Linked DNA regions of Microbulbifer sp. A4B17. The protein of the gene in region 1 interacts with the protein of each later gene in a pairwise test. Links are inferred from orthologs where the notes say so. Each region holds a gene or a part of one and is shown in the gene's direction. Other genes may lie near its edges.

What was found. The genes of interacting proteins can lie anywhere in the genome.
Region 2: the proteins of BTJ40_RS15485 (region 1) and BTJ40_RS17055 interact in binary tests that used the Escherichia coli proteins (3 or more experiments, as listed by UniProt). The link is inferred for Microbulbifer sp. A4B17 from one-to-one orthologs.

What each region holds. Positions count from the first base shown.
Region 1 is NZ_CP029064.1:3,511,347-3,517,561, reverse strand. Bases 3,218-6,155 are described here. They hold BTJ40_RS15485 (sigma-E factor negative regulatory protein), read left to right. Parts: upstream 3,218-4,303; coding sequence 4,304-5,008; downstream 5,009-6,155. Other genes in these bases: BTJ40_RS15480 (MucB/RseB C-terminal domain-containing protein), read left to right, coding at 5,010-6,155; rpoE (RNA polymerase sigma factor RpoE), read left to right, coding at 3,571-4,185; nadB (L-aspartate oxidase), read right to left, coding at 3,218-3,392. In the rest of the region: BTJ40_RS15510 (folate-binding protein YgfZ), read right to left, coding at 1-941; BTJ40_RS15505 (succinate dehydrogenase assembly factor 2), read left to right, coding at 1,053-1,298; BTJ40_RS15500 (protein YgfX), read left to right, coding at 1,273-1,725; more of nadB, read right to left, coding at 1,785-3,217; more of BTJ40_RS15480, read left to right, coding at 6,156-6,215. UniProt on the Escherichia coli protein: An anti-sigma factor for extracytoplasmic function (ECF) sigma factor sigma-E (RpoE). ECF sigma factors are held in an inactive form by an anti-sigma factor until released by regulated intramembrane proteolysis (RIP).
Region 2 is NZ_CP029064.1:3,877,690-3,881,527, forward strand. Bases 1-2,794 are described here. They hold BTJ40_RS17055 (S1C family serine protease), read left to right. Parts: upstream 1-723; coding sequence 724-1,866; downstream 1,867-2,794. Other genes in these bases: sat (sulfate adenylyltransferase), read right to left, coding at 1-358; BTJ40_RS17060 (nuclear transport factor 2 family protein), read left to right, coding at 1,887-2,315; hisD (histidinol dehydrogenase), read right to left, coding at 2,365-2,794. In the rest of the region: more of hisD, read right to left, coding at 2,795-3,675; hisG (ATP phosphoribosyltransferase), read right to left, coding at 3,690-3,838. UniProt on the Escherichia coli protein: A site-1 protease (S1P) that cleaves the peptide bond between 'Val-148' and 'Ser-149' in RseA. Part of a regulated intramembrane proteolysis (RIP) cascade.

The sequences.
Region 1 (6,215 bases):
ATAGTGAGTACGGCAAGCAGCTGATTGCCGTCTTTACTGTGGCAGGCCTCTACCAGGTTACCGATGCTCTGTTGTCCGTCGCCATAGATTTCTGTGCCTGATTCGGGCAGGTCCCCCGAAGCGCAACTGGCTCGGTAAAGACGACGTTTGGCTGCACCGCGGAACTGCATACGGGCAATTACTTCCTGGCCGGTATAGCAGCCTTTTTTAAAGCTGACGCCACCTAGCAGGTGCAGGTTGGTCATCTGAGGGATAAACATCTCTGTTGTAGCTGAATCCACTTGGGGGATACCGGCTTCAATTTGGCGCATTTGCCAGCGGTCATAGCCTGTGGCCTCACACTCTGGTGACAGTTTTTGCCACAACTGCTGCACTTTGCTGGTGGGTACCAGGATGGCCAGTTGCAGCTCAGTGACACACTGGGCAATGCAGCGCTCACCATCGAAATCAAACAGCTTCACTTCACCGATTGAGGGCTGTTCGAAGCCTAATAGTTTGGCGGCGCGCTCTGCGACATGGCGCCCCTGAAGACCTAGCCAGTGGGTTTCATCGCTGATGTCGCGCAGCTCTGTTTTGAAAAAGACGGCATATTTGGCCAGTGCTTGCTGGGCAATGGGGGCCAAATCCCTCGGTAATCGGAAGACGAACTCACTTTGTGAGAGTTTTAGCGCGCTGAAGGCGCTGATCATACGTCCCTTGGGGTTGCAGTGGGAGCCAAGGGTACTGTGTTCATCCGGAAGGTTGACCAGATCGCAGGTGAGCTGCCCTTGCAAGAACTTCTGGCTGTCGGGGCCAGTTATAGAAATGGCCCCGATTGGACCCAGGTCCAGCAGGTGCAAACTCTGAGGGTCTTCGCGACTGGTGAGAGGAAAGTGAGCTTTACCGCCCTCCCAAATGGCGCCTTCGTTGCTGAGAAAATCCTGCCATTGCTGCTGATCCATAATCCTGCCACCTGCATTTGTATTCGGGGCAATATTTGGGGTTCTTCGCGTCCTTTTCAAGTTTGGTGGGGCAGGGGGTATACTGCGCTTTTTACCTGGTTGGAAAGAAGTATGGATCGCAACCGCCTGTTTTGGGCCAGTCGCCGTGGCATGTTGGAATTGGATCTGGTGTTGTTGCCGTTTCTGGATAATGTCTATGAAACCCTTGAGCCCGAGGATCAGCAGCGCTATATCCGCCTGCTCGATGAGCAGGACCAGGATCTGTTCGCCTGGTTCCTGCGCCGTGAAGATCCGGCTGACCCGGAGTTGAAGCGTATAGTGCAGATAATTCGTGACAACACCGGACTCCAGGAATAGCTCAACTCCACGACTTTATGAGCGCAGCGCCCGCTTGAGTTGCGCCGTTGCGCCCTCCTCTCTTTTACTGCTACTCCTTTTACTGATTGCCTTTCTGGCGATTCTGCTTATTTGGCTGTGTAACTTGCCACTATTGTTATCTGGGATAGCCAGCCTGCTCGTTGTAATTTACGTCTGGGGAGAGTGGCGCCGTATGAAAACTGTGCGAGGCCATTTATCGACCCGCGAGCGGAGATGGTTTTGGCGTCCTGATGGTGCTGAGAATCGCGAGTTCCAGTTTGTTGGTGAGCTGGTGCTTTGGTCCTGGTTGGTGGTGATCAACGGCCGGGACGGCGGTGGGCGCAGGCTGCGCTTGGTGCTGGCTAGGGATATGCTGGCGCCGCAGGATTGGCGCAGGCTTCAGGTAGCACTCCGCTGTTCCCGTTAGCGTTACAGGGCGGCCTTAGTGGGGCTGGAACCGCGCCTGTAACTAAAACAGTCAGTCGGTTAAATAAACTGGCGCTGGCCGGCAAAGTTCTCAGGCACCAGAATAGTGTCCATTGCCAGTTCTCGCAGATGCGGGTAGTCCAGGGAGTAGTGCAGCCCCCGGCTTTCGCGGCGATCCAGGGCTGAGCGGATAATCAGTTCCGATACCAGTGAGAGATTGCGCAGTTCCACCAGGTCGTTGCTGATACGGTAATTGGCGTAGAACTCGCGAATCTCTTTCTGCAGCAGTTTCACCCGGTGTTGAGCGCGCAAAAGTCGCTTGCGGGTTCGCACAATGCCCACGTAATCCCACATAAAGCGGCGCAGTTCATCCCAGTTGTGGGAGATCACAACGTCTTCATCGGAATCGGTGACTCGCGATGCGTCCCAATCGGGAGATGGGCGGGGCGCCTGCACCATACCCAGGTGCTCATCAATATGTAGCGCCGCCGAGCGTGCATAAACCAGGCACTCTAATAAGGAATTACTGGCCAGGCGGTTGGCGCCGTGCAGGCCGGTAAAGGTTGTTTCGCCGATAGCGTAAAGTTGATCGAGGTCTGTGCGGCCGTGGCGGTCGACCATAATGCCGCCGCAGGTATAGTGGGCTGCCGGTACAACGGGAATGGGCTCACGAGTGATATCAATGCCGTATCGAAGGCAGTTGCTGTAAACTGTGGGGAAGTGGTCACGCACAAACTGCGGATCTTTGTGGGAGATATCCAGATAGAGGCAATCGGCACCCAGTCGCTTCATCTCGTGGTCGATGGCCCGGGCGACAATATCCCGTGGCGCCAACTCTCCCCGCTTGTCGAAGCGGTCCATAAACCGACTGCCGTCGGGAAGCTTGAGTAGGGCGCCTTCACCGCGCAATGCCTCGGTAACCAGCATGGCCTTGGCCTTGGGGTGGTAGAGACAGGTGGGATGGAACTGGTTGAACTCCATATTGGCAACGCGGCAACCGGCGCGCCAGGCCATTGCGATTCCATCCCCGCTGGCACCGTCGGGGTTGCTGGTGTAGAGATAGGCCTTACTGGCACCGCCTGTAGCCAGGACGACGGCTTTGGCCTGGATCAGCTCAACTTCATCGGTATTCTTGTCGAGCACATAGGCGCCAGCGCAGCGAAAGCGGCCTTTATCCGGGTCTGGTTGGCGGATCAGATCGATGGCGACACGGTGTTCAAAGCAGTCGATATTGGGGCTGTTCAGGACCTTGGTGATCAGTGTGCTGTGTACCGCTCGGCCGGTGGCGTCGGCGCTGTGAATGATACGTCGGTGACTGTGCCCCCCCTCTTTAGTGAGGTGGTAGCCCTTTTGTTCGCGGGTGAAGTCCACTCCCTGGTCGATCAACCAGCGGATCGCAGCAGTGCTCTCCTCTACGGTAAAGCGCACTGAAGCGGGGTGGCAGAGTCCTGCACCCGCGTCTAATGTGTCTGCAATATGCGACTCAACCGAATCCATCTCATCCAGCACTGCGGCGATGCCTCCCTGGGCGAACCAGGTGGAGCCATCCTGCAGTCTCTGTTTGGAGAGCAGGGCCACGCGATACTGGGAGGCGAGATGCAGGGCCAGTGTGAGGCCTGCCGCACCGCTTCCGATTACGAGAACGTCGTAGTTTGCCTGGGCATTCATAGATTTCAATTATGTTTAAGGGTCGCGTAGTATAGCGCCTCCTGATTATTCGTCGATTTGACGTGGAACTTATGTCCTATTGTCATTGTCATCAACACAGTAAAAGAAACGCCTGCGCCGGTGGCCCCGCAGTCAAATTTTGTGGCGCCCGCAGTGTGGCTGGATATGGGAGTTGGGGATGACAGCGCATCAGGCGTCAACGAGTGACCGTGAGTTGGTTGAGCGTGTACAAAAAGGAGACAAGCGCGCATTTGATCTCCTAGTGCTCAAGTACCAACACAAAATTGTTGCTGTAGTGAGTCGGTTCATTAAGGACCACAGTGAAGTACAGGATGTAACCCAAGAGGCTTTTATTAAGGCTTATCGTGCTCTGGCCAATTTTCGCGGCGAGAGTGCTTTTTACACATGGATGTATCGAATTGCGATCAATACCGCCAAGAACCACTTGGTTTCCCGCAGCCGTCGGCCGCCATCTTCTGATGTTGAACTGGAGGATGCCGAATTTTATTCGGGTGCTGACCTGCTGCGCGACAACGAGACGCCTGAGAGCCAGATGTTTCGCGATCAGCTGGAAGCGGCGGTGCATCGTGCTATTCGCGCACTGCCAGAGGATCTGCGCTCAGCGGTAACGCTGAGAGAGCTTGAGGGGCTGAGCTATGAGGAAATCGCCGAGGTTATGGGATGCCCGGTGGGAACTGTGCGCTCTAGAATATTTCGCGCACGGGAGGCGATAGACCGGACAGTCCAGGCCGTGATGGCCGGCGAGCCGGAAACACTGGGTGACAGGAGTTAAAATTGCGGAAAATTTTCCCAGTCGGGGAAACCAACCGCTCAGACTCCGGTCATAACATGTAACCAAATATGGTGCTTGTGGGCACCGAATAAATGATTGCACAAGAGGGTTAACCCCTATGTCCCACGGGAATCATCAGGAACGTCTTAACGAGTCGCTCTCGGCGCTCATGGATGGCGAAGTCAGCGAACTGGAGCTGCAACGGCTTCTGAAGGCCAGTGCGGCCTCTGAAGAGTTCGGTGAGCGCTGGTCGCGCTACCAACTCGCGGCGAGCGTTATGCGCCGCGAACAGGTCGCGCCGGTTGACTCCAGTCTTGCAGCGAGTATTTCTGCCGCCATCGACGAGGAAGAGCCTCTGTCCCAAAGCGGCAGTGGGGGATCTGTGGTTGCTGGCAGTTTGGTCAACAATCGCTGGTGGCGTCCGCTGTCCCGTGGTGCTGTTGCCGCAACGGTGGCCTTTGCTGCCATTTTGGGTGTGCAGCAAATGACAGACTCTCCGCAGAGCACCATTCAGGGGACAAGCCAGCCGGTAGCTTCGGTAGAGCGTGAAGCTCAGCCCGTTGTTCAGTCGGCACCGCAACCCTCCGGATTCTATGTGCCCGCTCCCTCGACGCGTTCTGTGAGCACAGCGGCTCCCCGCTTTGTGCCCGAGCAGCGCACCGGTGTAGTGGGGCAGGCCGTTATTCAGCAGGCGCCGACCCCCGAGTTGATGCGCCACCTGAATCGCGTAATGATTCAGCACTCAGAACAAGCCGCTCATGTGGGCAGTCAGGGCATGGTGCCCTTCGCTCGCGCCACTTACGGCGAACAGGTTGGAATGTAGTGTGACGAAAGTCGAACCCAGGGGGCTTCGAATCCTCGGCGGGATTCTCAAGGCCAACGGTTTACTGTTGGCCTCTTCGTTGTTGGCACCCGTGTCATTTGCCCAGGGTGGCATCGGGGTTGAACCCAGTGCTCCCACCGCTATCAATCTCGATATGGCCACTGCGCCCGCGACAGCTCCCGCAGTGGTGGAAGTGGCAATGTCAGACGAGGGTGCGGTTGAGCTGGAAAGCCCCGCTGTGGCACCAGCTGATTCTGCAACTTCTATCCCGGAAGGGGCCTCTGGCCCTGTAGCGACACAAGAGACGGCAACACCTGGTGTTGTCAATCTCAATCCCGCAGCACAGAGCGCCCTGGTAAGCCCGGGTGCCGTGGGCAGTAATGAGGTTGAGCATTGGCTGGCCAAATTGGCAAAGGCGGTGACCGAGCTTGAATACAGTGGTTTGGTGACCTTCGAACATGCAGGCCTGTTGGAGACGCTGCAAGTGGTCCACGCAGTTCGTGAAGGCGAGCAGATAGAACGCGTGCGCTATCTGAGCGGTGAGCCGAGAGAGCTGATCAGCCACGGTAGTGCAGGAAATTGTGACATCAATGCTTCGCCGAGAAATCGTGCCACAGCTTGGAGTTCGGCGGGCCAGCAGCAGGTGCAGCGGGCCTACCAATTTATTTTGCGGGGCGAAGAGCGCATCGCAGATCGCGATGCAGTTGTGATTGAGGCGCGACCGCGGGATCGCTATCGCCTGGGTTTGGTGGTGAGTCTCGATAGACAAACCGGATTGCCGTTGAAGACCATGTTGGTCAGCACACAGGGCCGAGTACTTGAGCGTTATCAGTTTGTGCAGCTGGACCTCTCCCCGGTAGAGGATGCTGCTTTACAGGCAGTCTCCAGCAATGCCCGGCGGATCGACAATCGAAATGAGTGTACTGCCTCGCAGAGTCGCTGGCAGGTCGGATGGCTTCCAGAAGGTTTCAGGGTGGTTTCCGTCAAACCGCTGTCTGATGGCGATATGATGGTGTTCAGCGATGGCCTGGGGGTGTTTTCCGTGTTTGTACAGCGCCTCGGTCCTGAACTTGAGGACTTCAAGGGGCGTGCAATTCGCGGAGCTACAACAGCTTATATGGATCGCCTGGAAATTGAAGGCGTTGCTTACACGGTAACGGTGGTTGGTGAAATCCCTGAAACAACTGCACGCCGTGTCGCCAGCTCG
Region 2 (3,838 bases), 370 kb from region 1 along the record:
CAACATCCATAACGGCGAGAACAGGGTTGCCCTCTACGTTCGGGTCACGCAGAGCAATACGGGAAGCACCGTCAATTTCACTGGCATCTTTGATGACATTGACAACGGGTACCGGCCAAAACAAACCATCTACCGTACGCAGGGTTTTAGCTACGCTCATGGCATCAGCCAGGTTCATATAGCCGTGCAACGGATTAAAGTACCCCGCCCCAAGCATCACCGCATTAGCGGCGGCAGCAGAACTGACCACGATTGACGGCAGAGACTCTGCTTCGTGCATCAGCTCGTGATGCCTTTCACTGTCATATACAAAGCGTGGCTGTAGCTCAACACTGCCATGGGGGCGAACTAGGGACATTTAGGTCTCCAAATACAGTAGTTACCGGTTAGTCTTAAATTTTCGATTGGCCATTATACGCATCTATCGCATATGACCAATGTCAATGGGATACAGAGGGCATATTATACTCATCAAATGCGCCTCCCCCTGAGTGCTTTCTCAATTCTCCAGCCCCCCCAAACACAAAGCGAGCCCATCCAGGGAAGAGGAATCACTATAAGAAATAACCCCAGGCCCAGGGACCCTACAAAATATGCCAAACTCCGCGGCCACACCGTGATAAAAGCTCGTAGTAAATGAAGCAACAATTTCCTCTATCCAGCGCTATATGCAGCGATTCCACCTGAAGACGTGTGTATAATCAGCGCAAAGAGGAGTCACGAGTGTCCCAGAACCGATTTCTACAAGATTGGGCCCTACCCGCCCTGATAGGCCTTGCCATGGCCGCCCTGCTCTTGGTTATATTCCCACAACTGCGTGGCGTCGCCCCCAAAGCCAATGGAAATAATGTCCAGGGCCCGGTTTCCTACGCCCACGCCGTGAATATGGCTGGGCCCGCTGTAGTCAATATCTACACCCGCATGGCCATGCCTCAGCGCCAACATCCCCTGTTTAACGACCCCCTTTTTAGGCGTTTATTCGACAACATGGATGTCCCGCAAAGACAGAGGATGCAATCTAACCTTGGGTCAGGGGTCATCGCCAGCGACAATGGTTATATTTTAACTAACCATCACGTGGTCGATCAGGCAGATGCTATCGTTATTCTTTTGGCCGATGGAAGGGAAGCACAGGCCAAGCTTGTAGGAAGCGATGCAGATTTTGATCTGGCCGTTCTCAAAATTGACCTCGACGGCCTGACTTCCATCTCTGTAGGCGAACCCGACAGGGCTCAGGTAGGTGACGTCGTACTGGCAATTGGCAACCCATTTGGAGTCGGACAAACCGTTACCCAGGGTATAATCAGCGCAAAAGGTCGCCACCTCGAGAACTCTGGTACCGGTAGCTACCTGCAGAACTTTCTGCAAACTGATGCTGCGGTCAATCCAGGAAACTCCGGCGGTGCTCTGGTTGACTCACGCGGACGCCTGCTCGGCATTAACACATCAATCCTCAATCAATCCGGCTATTCCGGCGGCATCAGCTTCGCTATTCCCGCCAATATCGCCTTTAAGGTAATGCAGGATATTATTGCTTACGGCCGCGTCGTACCCGGCTGGCTGGGTATTGAAGCTCGCGGCATCAGCCCTCAAATGGCCAAGGAGTTCAATTTAAACTCTACTGGCGGCGTAATGGTAACAGCCATTTACAATGAAGGTCCCGCTCACATTGCCGGCCTCAAGCCAGGAGATGTCATTACACATATCGATGGCCTGCCCATCGGCGATGGCAAGCAAGGGGAGGCAACCATGGCCACCCTTCGCCCTGGCGACACTATCTCCATTACCTTTATTCGTAATGGAGCGTCCCACACTGTTGAAGCAACTGTTTCAGAAGAGCCCCAGACAAAGACAACAATAGAATAAATCCTTAAGGAGAAGTCTCTATGCGCTCACTGTTTTTAGCCTTGCTTTTTACAATAACTGCAACTCCCGCAGCGGCTGGGGATCGAGAAGATTTACATAAACTGCTGACCCATTTTCTTGGCAAAGCTGCCACTGACTCCAAGGCCCACCAACGATTCTGGGCCGAGGAGCTCGTATACACCAGCTCCGCAGGGAAACGCTTTGGAAAAAGCGAAATTATGCAAGGAATGCAAACCCCTCCTAAAGAGCCCATAACAATGAGTTATGCCGCCGAGGAAATTGACATCAGACTACTGGGGGATACCGCTATTGTTGCATTTAAGTTATCTGCAAACGACAGTAGTAAAGGTGAGCAAAGTTACTACTTCAATACCGGTACATTTATAAAGCGGGATGGTGAGTGGCGTGCTCTAGCCTGGCAGGCTACCCGCACCCCCTCCACAAACTAAAATTTTTTATAAAAACCCCGGCAGAAGGAAACCTGCAGGGGTCTATAAATCAAGATTCCTTGACCCGAAAACCCGCAGAGCGGGCATGGGCTTCCAACCCCTCACCGAGAGCAAGGGTACGCGCTACGCGCCCCAAAACATCGGCACCTTTTTCCGAACAGTGGATAACCGAGCTACGCTTCTGGAAGTCGTAGACTCCCAAAGGGGAGGAAAATCGGGCAGTGCCACTTGTGGGAAGGACGTGATTGGGGCCTGCACAGTAATCCCCCAAAGCCTCCGCTGTATAGCGTCCAAGGAAAATCGCTCCGGCATTGCGAATCTTTGAAAGGTAAGCCTCCGGATTATCTACCGAAACTTCCAAGTGCTCCGGTGCAATACGGTTAGAGATCTCTATCGCCTGCTCTACGGACTCTACCTGAATCAAGGCCCCGCGATCAGCAAGGGAGCGGGAAGCGATCTCAGCTCGGGACAACTCAGCCAGGAGTCGCTGCAATGAGCTCTCAACCTGATCTAAATACTCGGCGTCCGGGCACAACAAAATAGACTGCGCCTGCTCATCGTGCTCAGCCTGCGAAAGCAGGTCCATTGCAATCCAATCTGGGGAGGTTCGCCCATCGCAAATCACCAGAATTTCAGAGGGGCCCGCGATCATATCGATAGCAACATGACCAAAAACAGCCCGCTTGGCACTGGCAACAAAGATATTACCCGGCCCCACTATTTTATCTACAGCAGGGATTGACTCAGTACCATAAGCCAGCGCCGCTACTGCCTGGGCACCCCCTATCGTAAAAACCCGGTCCACTCCGGCAATTGCCGCCGCTGCCAATACCAGGTCGTTCAGGTCCCCTTTCGGCGCCGGCACTACCATATTAACCGCATCCACTCCAGCCACCTTTGCTGGAATTGCGTTCATAAGGACGGAAGAAGGGTAGCTTGCTTTACCCCCGGGAACATAGATACCGACACTTTGCATGGGGGTAATTTGCTGGCCCAATACAGTTCCATCAGCTTCCGTATAGTGCCAGGATTCCTGCCGCTGATGCTCATGGTAGCGCCTAACTCGATCAGCAGCCGTCTCCAGGGCATCGCGCTCCTCGGTATTAATACGCTCCAGAGCTGCAGTGAGCTCAGTTGCCGGAAGGGCAAACTCTTTTGCAGCTTCGAGATCTCGATGATCAAAGCGGTTGGTAAACTCGATAACAGCCTTATCACCTTGAGAGCGAACCCGCTGCAATACTTCCGCAACGATATTTTCGACCTCTTGATTTGCCACTGCTTCCCAGGCCAGTAGCTGCTTCAATTGGCCATCGAAATCTTTATCGACCGTATTTAGCCGACGAATTACTTTGTTCGTCATAATGCTTCAGAGATCTACTTGGTTTGTGCCACAGCCGCTGCCAGCTTCTCAATCAGACTGTTGATTCGTGCATATTTCATTTTCATGGCTGCTTTGTTGACAATCAATCGACTACTGATTTGCGCGATAGTCTCTCGAGCTTCAAGGCCATTGGCCTTTAGCG